Regions from separate parts of the Uliginosibacterium paludis genome, predicted to be linked through region 2. Evidence: predicted binding sites of a transcription regulator. Region 2 holds the regulator's gene; the other holds the start of a gene.
The links. Region 2 encodes LexA, which represses DNA repair genes until DNA is damaged. Its sites were predicted from a motif close to ACTGTATNTANATACAGT; they were not measured.

Region 1 (5,384 bases), on a different contig from region 2:
TGGCACTGGGCTGACGCAGCACCTGCAGGTTGATGCCGCGCTTGCCATTGACCCAGCTGGCGCTCTTGATGTTCTCGACGCTGTCTTCCACCGTGGCCACATCCGTGAGGCGCACCGGCTGCCCGTTCTTCACCGCCACGATCATGCGCGAGAAATCTCTTGCATTCATGAGCTGGTCGTTGGCCGAGATGACCAGGGTCTGCCGCTTGCCCTCGAACGAGCCCATCGGCGTGTTGGAGTTCGCCGCGGCGAGTGCGGTCGACAGCTCGCCGATCGAGAGGTCGCGTGCCGCCAGCCGGGCGGGGTCGACGGTGATGCGCACGGCATAGCGCTTCTGGCCGTTGATCGACACCTGGGCCACGCCGTCCAGCGTGGAGAGCGTGGGCGAGATCAGGTTGTCGGCGTAGTCGTTGAGCTGGTCGAGCGAGATCGAGGGTGAGTCGAGGGTGATGAACAGGATGGGGTCATCTGCCGGATTGACCTTGCGGTAGCTCGGCGGATTGGTCATGTCTTTGGGCAGCTGACGGTTGGCCCGCATGATGGCGGCCTGCACGTCGACCGACGCGGCATCGATGTCGCGCGAGGGAATGAATTCCAGCGTGATCGAGGTGCTGCCAAGCTGGCTGCTCGACGTCATCATCTTGAGGCCGGAGATCGTCGAGAACTGGCGCTCCAGCACTGTGGCCACCGAGGACGCCATGGTTTCCGGGTTGGCGCCCGGCAGGCTCGCGCTGACCTGGATGATCGGCTGGTTGAAAGAAGGCAGCGCCGCGATGGGCAGCTGAAACCACGCGGCCAGACCGGCCAGCATGACCGACAGCCACAGCAGCGTGGTGGCTACCGGTCGGTGGATACTCTGTTCGGAGAGCCTCATTGCGCCCCCGATGCCTTGGCTGCCTGACGCTCGCGCCAGCGCGCGATGATTTCCCGCTTCTGATCGTCATTCGCGTTGGCCCAGCGCTCCGGGTCTCTCGGCTGGAAACCCGCCGGAATCTCGACACCGCCGGCCGCGCCGGCCTTGTCTGCGGCCGCCGGGGCCGAGGCTTCTCCGCGCGGCCCGCCATCCTTCCTGCGGCCACCGTCCTCGCGTTTGCCGTTGCCCGACTCCTGGATCTTTGCGCCCGGCCGCAGGTTCTGCGTGCCTTCCTGGACGATTTTCAGGCCGCCGGGAATCCCCGAGACAACGGCTTTCTGGTTGGCAATGCGGAGGACTTCAACCGGCTTCGGTTCGACGGTCTGGTCGTCGCCCACCGAATAGACAAAACGGTTGTTTGGCCCGTTCACGACGGCCTGGGCCGGCAGTACGACCACGTCGCGCAGCTCCCCTGCTTCAACCGAGACATTCACGAACTGGCCGGGCCAGACGAGGCGCTCGCGGTTATCGAGGCGACCTTTCACCAGCAGCGTGCCGGAAGCCTTGTCCACATTGCTGTCGACGAAAATCACTTCGCCCTTCAGCGTGGCCTGCGCATTGGTACGGGCGGAGAGTCGCACGCTGCCCTTGCGCAGGGCTTCGAGCAGCGGCGGCATGTCGCGTTCGCTGATGGAGAAGCTCACGCCGATCGGATTCATGCGGGTGAGCTTCACCATCGATGTCGCGGTGGAGTTCGACGTCACCAGACTGCCGGGGCGCACGTTGATCACGCCGGCGCGGCCGTCGAAGGGCGCGGTGATGCGTGTGTAGGACTGGCTGACACGCGCCTGCTCGAGCGCCGCCTTGGCCTGGCCCAGGTTTGCGAGCGCGGTGTCGAGACGGTTGCGCGAGGTGTCGAGCGCTGACGGCGCGATGTACTGCTTCTCGAAGAGTTCCTGAGAGCGGGCGAGATCCCGTCGGGCGATCGCGACGCCGGCGTCCGCGCTGGCCACGGCGGCTTCGGCCTTGCCGACGTTGGCGGCGTCGTCCCGCGCGTCCAGCGTGAAAAGCAGCTGCCCGGCCTTGAGCTCCTGACCTTCCCGGAAATGGATCCCGGTGATCATGCCGTTCTTCTGCGGACGGATGTCCACTTCATCCAGCGCCAGCACATTGCCCTGGGCTTCGATCATCAGCGGAACGGTTTCGACACGGCTTCGGGTCGTGGTGACGACCTGGATGCGGTTGCCGCGATCACTCTGCCCGCGGGACGAAGCGGAGGCGTTGCTGTCTTGCTGTTTTTCTGCAGCGGAATCATGTTTCTGACATGCCGCGAGCAATCCGGAAAGGACAAGCAGCAGGACAAGCGGGGTGCGGGGCATCGTTTTCATCCTGGCGTTTCCGCCATGGGCCTGAGTTGTGAGGACACTGCGATGCGTTGATCTTCGCTGAACTGGCTGCGTCACGCCAAGGCTCTTAACGCACCTTGACGTTGCATTCCGCACGGCTGTTGTCACAAGTCCTTCGTGGTGTATATTCATACAGCTTTCCGGCGAGACTGCGCGGCCCGGGCTTGATGGCCGGTCGCTCACGCAAGCTCTGTGCCATAATCAAATTCATCTTCAGGAGATCGGTTCAATGGACGACAACAAGGCCAAGGCGCTCGCCGCCGCGCTTTCCCAGATCGAGAAGCAGTTCGGCAAGGGTTCCATCATGCGGCTGGGCGATGGCAAGCTGGAGGAAAACATCCAGGCCGTCTCCACCGGTTCACTCGGCCTGGACATCGCGCTGGGGATTGGCGGCTTGCCGCGCGGCCGCGTCGTCGAAATCTACGGTCCGGAATCCTCGGGCAAGACGACGCTGACCCTGCAGGTCATTGCCGAGATGCAGAAGCTCGGTGGCACAGCTGCCTTCATCGATGCCGAGCACGCGCTGGATGTGCAATATGCCGCCAAGCTGGGCGTCCGGGTCGAGGACCTGCTGATTTCGCAACCCGATACCGGCGAACAGGCTCTTGAGATCGCCGATATGCTGGTGCGCTCCGGCAGCGTGGATATCGTGGTCATCGACTCGGTTGCCGCACTTACGCCCAAAGCCGAAATCGAAGGCGAAATGGGCGATCAGTTGCCCGGCCTGCAAGCCCGCCTGATGAGCCAGGCGCTGCGCAAGCTCACCGGCAACATCAAGCGCACCAACACCATGGTCATCTTCATCAACCAGATCCGCATGAAGATCGGTGTGATGTTCGGCAATCCGGAAACTACCACCGGTGGCAACGCGCTCAAGTTCTACGCGTCGGTCCGCCTCGACATTCGCCGCACCGGCACGATCAAGAAGGGTGACGAAGTCGTCGGTTCCGAGACCAAGGTCAAGGTCGTGAAAAACAAGGTTTCGCCGCCGTTCAAGGAGGCGCACTTCGATATCCTCTACGGGGAAGGCATCTCGCGCGAGGGCGAAGTCATCGACATGGGCGTGGAGCAGAAGATCGTCGACAAGTCGGGTGCGTGGTATGCCTACAACGGCGAAAAGATTGGCCAGGGCAAGGACAATGCGCGCGAGTTCCTGCGTGCCAATCCGGCGCTGGCGGTCGAGATCGAGAACAAGGTGCGTGCGGCGGTAGGCGTGGCCGCCGTTCCTACGGCAGAATCCGTGGAGTAAGGGATGAAGCCGCCCGGGTCTGGCTCGCTTGCCGCCAGGGCCTTGCGAATGCTTGCGAATCGCGAGCATTCGCGTGAGGAATTGCGACGGAAGCTGGCGTCGAAAGCACAGGAAGGCGATGATGTGGAAGCCGTGCTCGATCGCATGCAGGAGAGCGGTTTCCAGTCGGATCAGCGGTTTGCCGAAAGTTTTGTCAGGAGCCGGGGCGGGCGCTTCGGCGCGGGGCGGATCCGGCGCGAGCTCGAAGAGCGCGGTGTCGCCTCAGAGCTGGCAGCGGATGCGATGGGCGAGACACTGCCCGCGGACGAACTGGATCGCGCACGCGCCATCTGGGCCCGCAAGTTTGGTCAGATACCGCAGGATCGCAAGGAGTGGGCGCGCCAGGCGCGTTTCATGCAAGCAAGAGGATTTGCGGTCGATGTAATCCGGAAATTGTTGAAAGAGCCGTTTGATGAGTCTGCTGAGGGTCAGTAACCTGAAGAAGCGCTACAAGTCCCGCACGGTCGTGCAGGATGTTTCTTTCCAGGTGGGCAGTGGTGAGGTGGTGGGTCTGCTGGGCCCCAATGGTGCAGGCAAGACGACCTGTTTCTACATGATCGTTGGCCTCGTTCGAGCCGACGGCGGCAGCATCCATCTTGACGGCACGGAGCTCACGCACTGGCCGATGCACAAGCGTGCGCAGCAGGGGCTGTCCTATCTGCCGCAGGAGAACTCCGTTTTCCGCAAGCTCTCGGTTTCCGAAAACATCATGGCCGTGCTGGAGCTGCAGAAGCTGGGCAAGGCCGAAATGGACAAGCGACTCGACGAGTTGCTCGAAGAACTCAATATCGGTCACTTGCGCGAGGCTACGGCCATGTCGCTCTCCGGTGGTGAGCGACGGCGCGTCGAAATTGCCCGCGCGCTTGCCACACGACCGCGCCTGATCCTGCTTGACGAACCTTTTGCCGGTGTCGACCCGATCGCCGTGATCGACATCCAGAAAATCATCGGGTATCTCAAGGCACGCGGGATTGGCGTGCTGATCACTGATCACAATGTCCGCGAGACGCTTGGCATTTGTGACCATGCCTATATCATCAATACCGGCGAGGTGCTGGCCGGTGGGACGCCTGAGCACATCATCCAGAACGACCAGGTCCGACAGGTCTATCTCGGTGAGCACTTCAGACTCTGATTTCGCCCTTTCACCTCTTTTGCCTGGCGCATGAAACCTTCGCTTCAGCTCCGAATGTCCCAGCAGCTTGCGCTGACCCCGCAGCTGCAACAGTCCATCAAGCTGCTTCAGCTTTCCACGCTGGAACTGAATCAGGAGATCGAGCGCATCCTGCTTGAAAACCCGATGCTCGAGCGCGAGGGGGGCGAGGAAGAAGGGGAAGTCGCGCCTGTCGTGGATCGCAGCGAAGGCAGCCTCGCGACGGCGGGTGAGGAGTTCAGCAGCGATCGCGGGCAGTCTTCCGGCGGAGATGACGAGGCTCCCGATACGCCCGGTGTCACCGAGATGCCAGACAGTATCGGCGAAGCCTATGACAGCGTTTCGGATGACGACATCGGCGAGGCCGCCGAGTGGCGCAGCGAGGGTTCGTCGCGCAACAACAATGACGACGACGAAAGCGATTTCCAGGAGTTTCAGGCCGCGGCCACATCGCTTCGCGAGCATCTGCTCGGACAGGTGGCGCTCATGCCGCTGTCGGACCGGGATCGCGTACTCGTCCAGTTCATCATCGAAGCGCTCGATGAGGATGGTCTGCTCATGCAGGATCTCGAGGAGCTGCTGCCGCTGATTCCGGCCGAGTGGGAGGTTGAGCTCGATGAGTTGAATATCGCCTTGCGGCAGGTTCAGAACCTCGAGCCTTCCGGGATTGGCGCGCGCAACCTG
Region 2 (5,384 bases):
TCTCTTCGTGGGAATGGCGAAGACACCCGAGCGCGAAAAGAAGTACCGCTATGTCAGCACGATGATCTACTCGGTGAAGAACGTGGTCTTCGTCCGGGCCAATGACGACGTCAAGATCTCCAGTCTGGAGGACATCGCCAAGCTCTCTGGTGACAACCTTGTGCTGGCCAACAATGGCTATGTCCAAGCGACGACCGCCAAGGCCGTCCCCGGACTGAAGGTCGATGACGGCGCCAAGACCAACAGTGACAACCTCAAGAAGCTCATCGACGGCAAGGGCCGCTTCTTCTATGCCTCGGAACTGTCTGGTCTCTACGAAGCCAAGCAGGACGGTGTCACCAAGCAGATCAAGGTCGTCCCTGTCGCGGGTGACGACACGGGGCAGTACATCTCGGTATCCAACGCGGTGAGCAAACCGGTGTTCGACAAGCTCGAGGCCGCGGTCAAGAAGCTGGTGGACTCCGGCGAGATGGGGAAGATCCTGGCGAAATACAAGTGATCGCTCCTGACCGTCGACCGTCGTGATCCTGTCCTGGGAGGGCACATGAGCAAGCTGACCAAGAGTATCGAGTTGCGTTTCATCCTGCTTTTCGCATTGATCGTCACGGTATTGCTGGGCGCCTTCGGTACCTATGTGGTGATCGAAGAACACCGGCAGGGAGACGCTCAGCTGGCAGATCTGGCCAATGCCATGCAGGTGCGGATGCAGGCAGGGCTGCCCACGCTGCTGTGGAACATGGACTACGAAATCGCCGGTGCCCTGCTCGACTCGGAAGTGATCGCTGCCGACGTGTCGGCCATTGTGGTGCGCAACGGAGACAAGATCCTCGTTGCGCGCAGCAATGACGGAGGCAAAGCCGTTCCGCTGAAGGAATCCGCCAAGCCTGTCGGAGAAAAATACAGTGCGGAACTGACTTACTCCGGCAAGCCGGCTGGAACGGTCGACATCTACATTTCGCGTGCCCGCGCCGAAAAAGCCCAGGCCAACGCGATCGTCACCTCGCTGGTTGAAGTCGTGGTGCTCAATGCGGTCATCATCCTGGTACTGATCACGATGCTGCGGTCCGTCGTATTGCGGCCCTTGCGGCGGGTACGCGATGCATTGCACGAAATCGCCACCGGGCGCGCGGACCTGACCCGGCGCCTTCATGTGTCACGCGAGGATGAAATCGGCGAAGTCGCAATGCTCTTCAACCGCTTCGTCGAAAACCTGCAAGGCATCGTGCGGCAGGTGGTCGACGGCGCACATCACCTTCAGACCTCGTCTTCCAGCATGAGCGAGGAATCGGACGACATGGCACATCGCACCGCCCGCGAGAATGACGCGATCGCGGCCATTGCCGCCGCTACAGAGGAAATGACCGTAAGCATCAATCACATTGCGCGTTTTTCGGGCGATGTGCGCGAGGTGTCTTCGCGCAGCGAGCAGTTGTCCACACGTGGCCGTGAGGTGATCGTTGAACTCATTGCGGGAATGGGCGTAGTCAGTGACACCGTGGTCAATGCGTCGCGCACGGTCGAATCCCTTGGCGAAGAATCCGAGAAGATCGGCGCGGTGATCGGCGTCATCAAGGAAATCGCCGACCAGACCAATCTGCTGGCGCTCAATGCTGCGATTGAAGCCGCCCGCGCGGGTGATCAGGGGCGTGGCTTTGCGGTGGTGGCCGACGAGGTTCGCAAGCTTGCCGAACGCACCACCCGCTCGACCGTGGAAATCGGCGAGACCATCGGCGTGGTGCAGCACGGCGTACGGGCGAGCGTGGAGCGCATGCGTGGCGGCGTCGATCTGGTCCAGCAGGTTCTTGACTGTGCCCGCCAGGCAGAAGGCGCCATTCAGGATATCGCAAAGAGCTCCGAGGAATTGTCCAGCGCGGTCAGCGAGATCGTCAGCTCGATTGAGGAACAGAACTCCGCCAGTACCTCGGTTGCCCAGCAGATAGAAGACATCAGCCGCATCGCGGAAGAGTCCGATACGACGATGAAGCGTGTGGTGGGCACGGCCGGCCAGGTCGGAACACTCTCCGCACAGCTGAAGTCTGCCGTGGGTGGCTTCACCATCTGAAGGACGGACCAAGCAACGGCCTGGCTGCGCACCAGCTCCGCTCCTTTGCTTCACCCGGATGCCTGCTGGGTAAAGCCTCGATCGGATTCGGGCTGTCCTGACTGAAAGCACGGCGAGCGGAAAAAACAAAGCCCGGCATTTGCCGGGCTTTGTCTGATGACATGGCGCCCGTGCAGCTCAGCCTGCAAGGTTCGTAAAGCGCAAGCGGCTCTCTTCGTATTGAGCCGACAGGCCCCAGCTCCTGCCGCGACGGCGGACGATGTCGAGAATGGCATGCGGACGGATGTTGAGCCGTGAGGCCAGCGAAGCGGCTTCGCTTCGCGGCGCTTGCGCAGCATGAGCGAGCAAGGGGCTACGGACGATGGTGGTGTGGGACGCGCTGCTGAACGACTTCATGATGCGGCTCCTTGTGTTGCTCGGTGATGCAGGACGGGGGAATCAGAGGCGGCCGAAACCATCGCGGATCAGCCCCACTGCCAGGCCTTCGATCGCGAGCGGCTGGCTGTTGGTGTCGACCACGATGGGTTCGAAATCGGGGTTCTCGGCGATCAGTTCGACAATGCCTCCGTTGCGGCGCTGCAGGCGCTTGACGGTGACTTCGTCGTCGACGCGGGCAACGACGATCTGACCGTTGCGTGCGTCATTGCAGCGATGCACGGCCAGCAGGTCGCCCTCCAGGATGCCGGCATTGATCATGGAGAGTCCGCGCACCTGAAGGAGGTAGTCGGCGCGCGGCGAAAACATTGCGGGGTCGACCGGCAGATGTTTCTGAATGTGTTCCTGGGCCAGGATCGGCGAGCCTGCCGCAACGCGACCGATCAGCGGCAAGCCGAGGGATTCGGCGATCGCCTCGGCGGCTTCCTGCACAAGGCGGATACCCCGGGCTGCGCCGGACTCAAGGCGAATGACCCCTTTTTGTGCCAGTGCGCGCAGATGACTTTCCGCGGCATTGGGCGACGCGAAGCCGAAATGCGAAGAGATTTCGGCGCGGGTCGGCGGCATGCCGCGCTGCTCGATGCGCTCGCGGATGAAGTTGAAAATGTCGTGCTGCCGGCGGGTCAGTTCGTTGCTCATGGCGGTCAGGTCTCCTTGCGTGTATTTATATACAGTACTGTATATTTACGCAAGCAATTCCTGACATCACGGACGGCCAATAAGCCCGGTCAGCGCTTCTGCCCCGTTGCTGCCGGATGGCCGGCTGGCTTATCTGAGCCGGACTTCGGCATAGGCGGTGCGGTATGGCAGCAGCATGCGGCTGTCCAGCGCTTCCTCGTAGCGCTCGATGACGTAGCCCTCCTTGCCCTGCTCTCGCCTGAGGGCGTCGACGCGCCGGGTCATGATCAGCCGCGCCTCGCCCTCGCCGCCGAACGACAGGTGTTGCTTCTTGAGCTGGAAGATCACGCGATCGTCGTCAAGCCGGGTCTCCGTGATCTGCCAGGCAGGCGAAAGCGGATCCGTCACCAGATAGACGGCCCCGGCCACCAGGCCGACCTGCACGAGATCGGCAAAGGTGATCGCGTATTCGGGGAAAAGCCGCAGGCTGCCCTTCGGAATGATGGAGGTCTGGCGTGGAATGTCTCCGGTGCTGCTGCAGGCAGCAAGCCCCAGCACCAGAAGAAGACAGCCTCCGATGCGCCGCATGGCCATTTTTCCTAGGAAATGAAGTTGAAGAGGGAAAGGCCGGAGACCTTGGCGAAGGTATTCCGCGCGGCTTCCAGATAGGTCTGCTGCAACTGGAAGTCGGAGATCGCTGACACGTAGTCGACACCCACCAGCCGTTCGAGCCGATCCGAGTACTGGATGTTGAGGTCTTCACCGATCGACTTGAGCGAATCGACTTCGACGAGGCGCGAGCCAGTCTGTGAGCGCAAGCGCAGGACGTTTTCCAGCGCACCGTCGAGCCGGTTCAGGGTGTCGGAAACCAGGGTGCCGAAGCCGGCGCTGTCGGTCACGTTTTCCAGACCGACGACGAACTCCTGGAGTGTGTTAAACATGTCCGTCGTGCTGCCCGGCGTAGCGCTGAAGGTGTCGCCCACCGCCGGTGTGCCGGAGATCGACACCGAGATCTCCCGCGTCGCGGCATTCGCCGGATCGGGCAGGCCGATGGCCTGGCCCGCCGTATAGGTGCCGGTCGCCATCGCGGTGCCACTCATGTTCGGGTCGGAAGCCAGATCGAATACACCGTAAGTGGTCGCGCTGGTGAACTTGATGCCGTACTGTCCGCCGGAATAGCTCACCGGGCCGGTCACGCTGCCATCGCTGATGACGGCCGTCGCAGATGAAGCGTGCGTCGAGAAAGCGCCGTTCTCGGAAGGGATCTTCATGAAGAGTTCCGCGCCGCTGATGCTGACCGGCATCAGGCGGGAGCTTGAGACCTGCAGTGTGCGCACGCCTTCGTCTCCCTGGTAGCTGACATCGTTGATGTCTCCGGTGAAAGGCTGCGTGTCGCCCTTGTAACCGGAGAACAGGTATTCGCCGGTTTCGTCGCGCGAGTTGGCGAGGTTCAGCAAGGCATCGAATTGCTGCTTGATATCGGTCGCGAGGTAGGTCTTGTCTTCGGCAGAAAGCGAGGCATTGCCGGCTTGAACCGCCTTTTCGCGCACGTACTGGAGAATGTCGCCGATCGCGCCGAGCTGGCTGTCGAGGTTGCGCAGGTTGTCGCCCGCCTTGCCCTGGTTGGAGGATTCCAGCCCGATCCGGTTGATCGACTGGCTGATTTCAAGCGCGCGGGCGGCGGCGACCGGATCGTCACTCGGGGAGACCACCCGGTTGCCGGTCGAGAGCTGTTGCTGGGTATGCAGCTGGTCTGCCTGCTGACGACTGATCGTCGATACGTTGACCGCGTAGATCTGTGATGTGCTGATTCTCATCTTGCTTACCTCATCACGGAGAGGATGTCGTCAAACAGCGTGCCGGCAATGCCGATGGCGCGCGCGCAAGCCTGGTAAGCCTGCTGGTAACGCAGCAGGTTGGCCGCCTCTTCGTCCAGATTCACGCCGGAGAGGTTCTGCTGCTCGGCGGTGGCCTGCTCGAGCAAGGCGGTCTGAGCCTCCTGGTTGATCTTGGCCGAGTTGGTCTGCGTACCGACGCTGCTGACCAGCTGCGAATAGGCGTAGCCCAGGGTGGCCGTTCCACCGAGAAGGCTTTTGCCTGACGCCAGGGCATACAGCGCATTGGCATTGCGCCCGTCCTTCGTGCCCCCCACATTGGTCTCGAGGGTGAAACTGTCACCGTCCGCCGGACGCCCCGAAATCTGGAAGCTGAGGTTCGGATCCGTCAGGCTGATGGTGGTGCCGGCGGCATTGCTGGAAGGGTTGTATGC

Region 1: recA (recombinase RecA) is a predicted target of LexA. The motif match lies at 2,379-2,396, and genes of this name have one in related genera.

What each region holds. Positions count from the first base shown of each region.
Region 1 covers NZ_JBDIVF010000001.1:943,914-949,297, reverse strand. Annotated here, with positions in the region: gene ABDB87_RS04595 (efflux RND transporter permease subunit) at 1-874, opposite strand, end outside; gene ABDB87_RS04590 (efflux RND transporter periplasmic adaptor subunit) at 871-2,232, opposite strand; gene recA (recombinase RecA) at 2,489-3,508, shown strand; gene recX (recombination regulator RecX) at 3,512-3,982, shown strand; gene lptB (LPS export ABC transporter ATP-binding protein) at 3,960-4,682, shown strand; gene ABDB87_RS04570 (RNA polymerase factor sigma-54) at 4,713-5,384, shown strand, end outside.
Region 2 covers NZ_JBDIVF010000003.1:546,403-551,786, reverse strand. Annotated here, with positions in the region: gene ABDB87_RS11305 (substrate-binding periplasmic protein) at 1-499, shown strand, start outside; gene ABDB87_RS11300 (methyl-accepting chemotaxis protein) at 545-2,062, shown strand; gene ABDB87_RS11295 (hypothetical protein) at 2,240-2,458, opposite strand; gene lexA (transcriptional repressor LexA) at 2,501-3,136, opposite strand; gene ABDB87_RS11285 (hypothetical protein) at 3,266-3,703, opposite strand; gene flgL (flagellar hook-associated protein FlgL) at 3,715-4,932, opposite strand; gene flgK (flagellar hook-associated protein FlgK) at 4,938-5,384, opposite strand, start outside.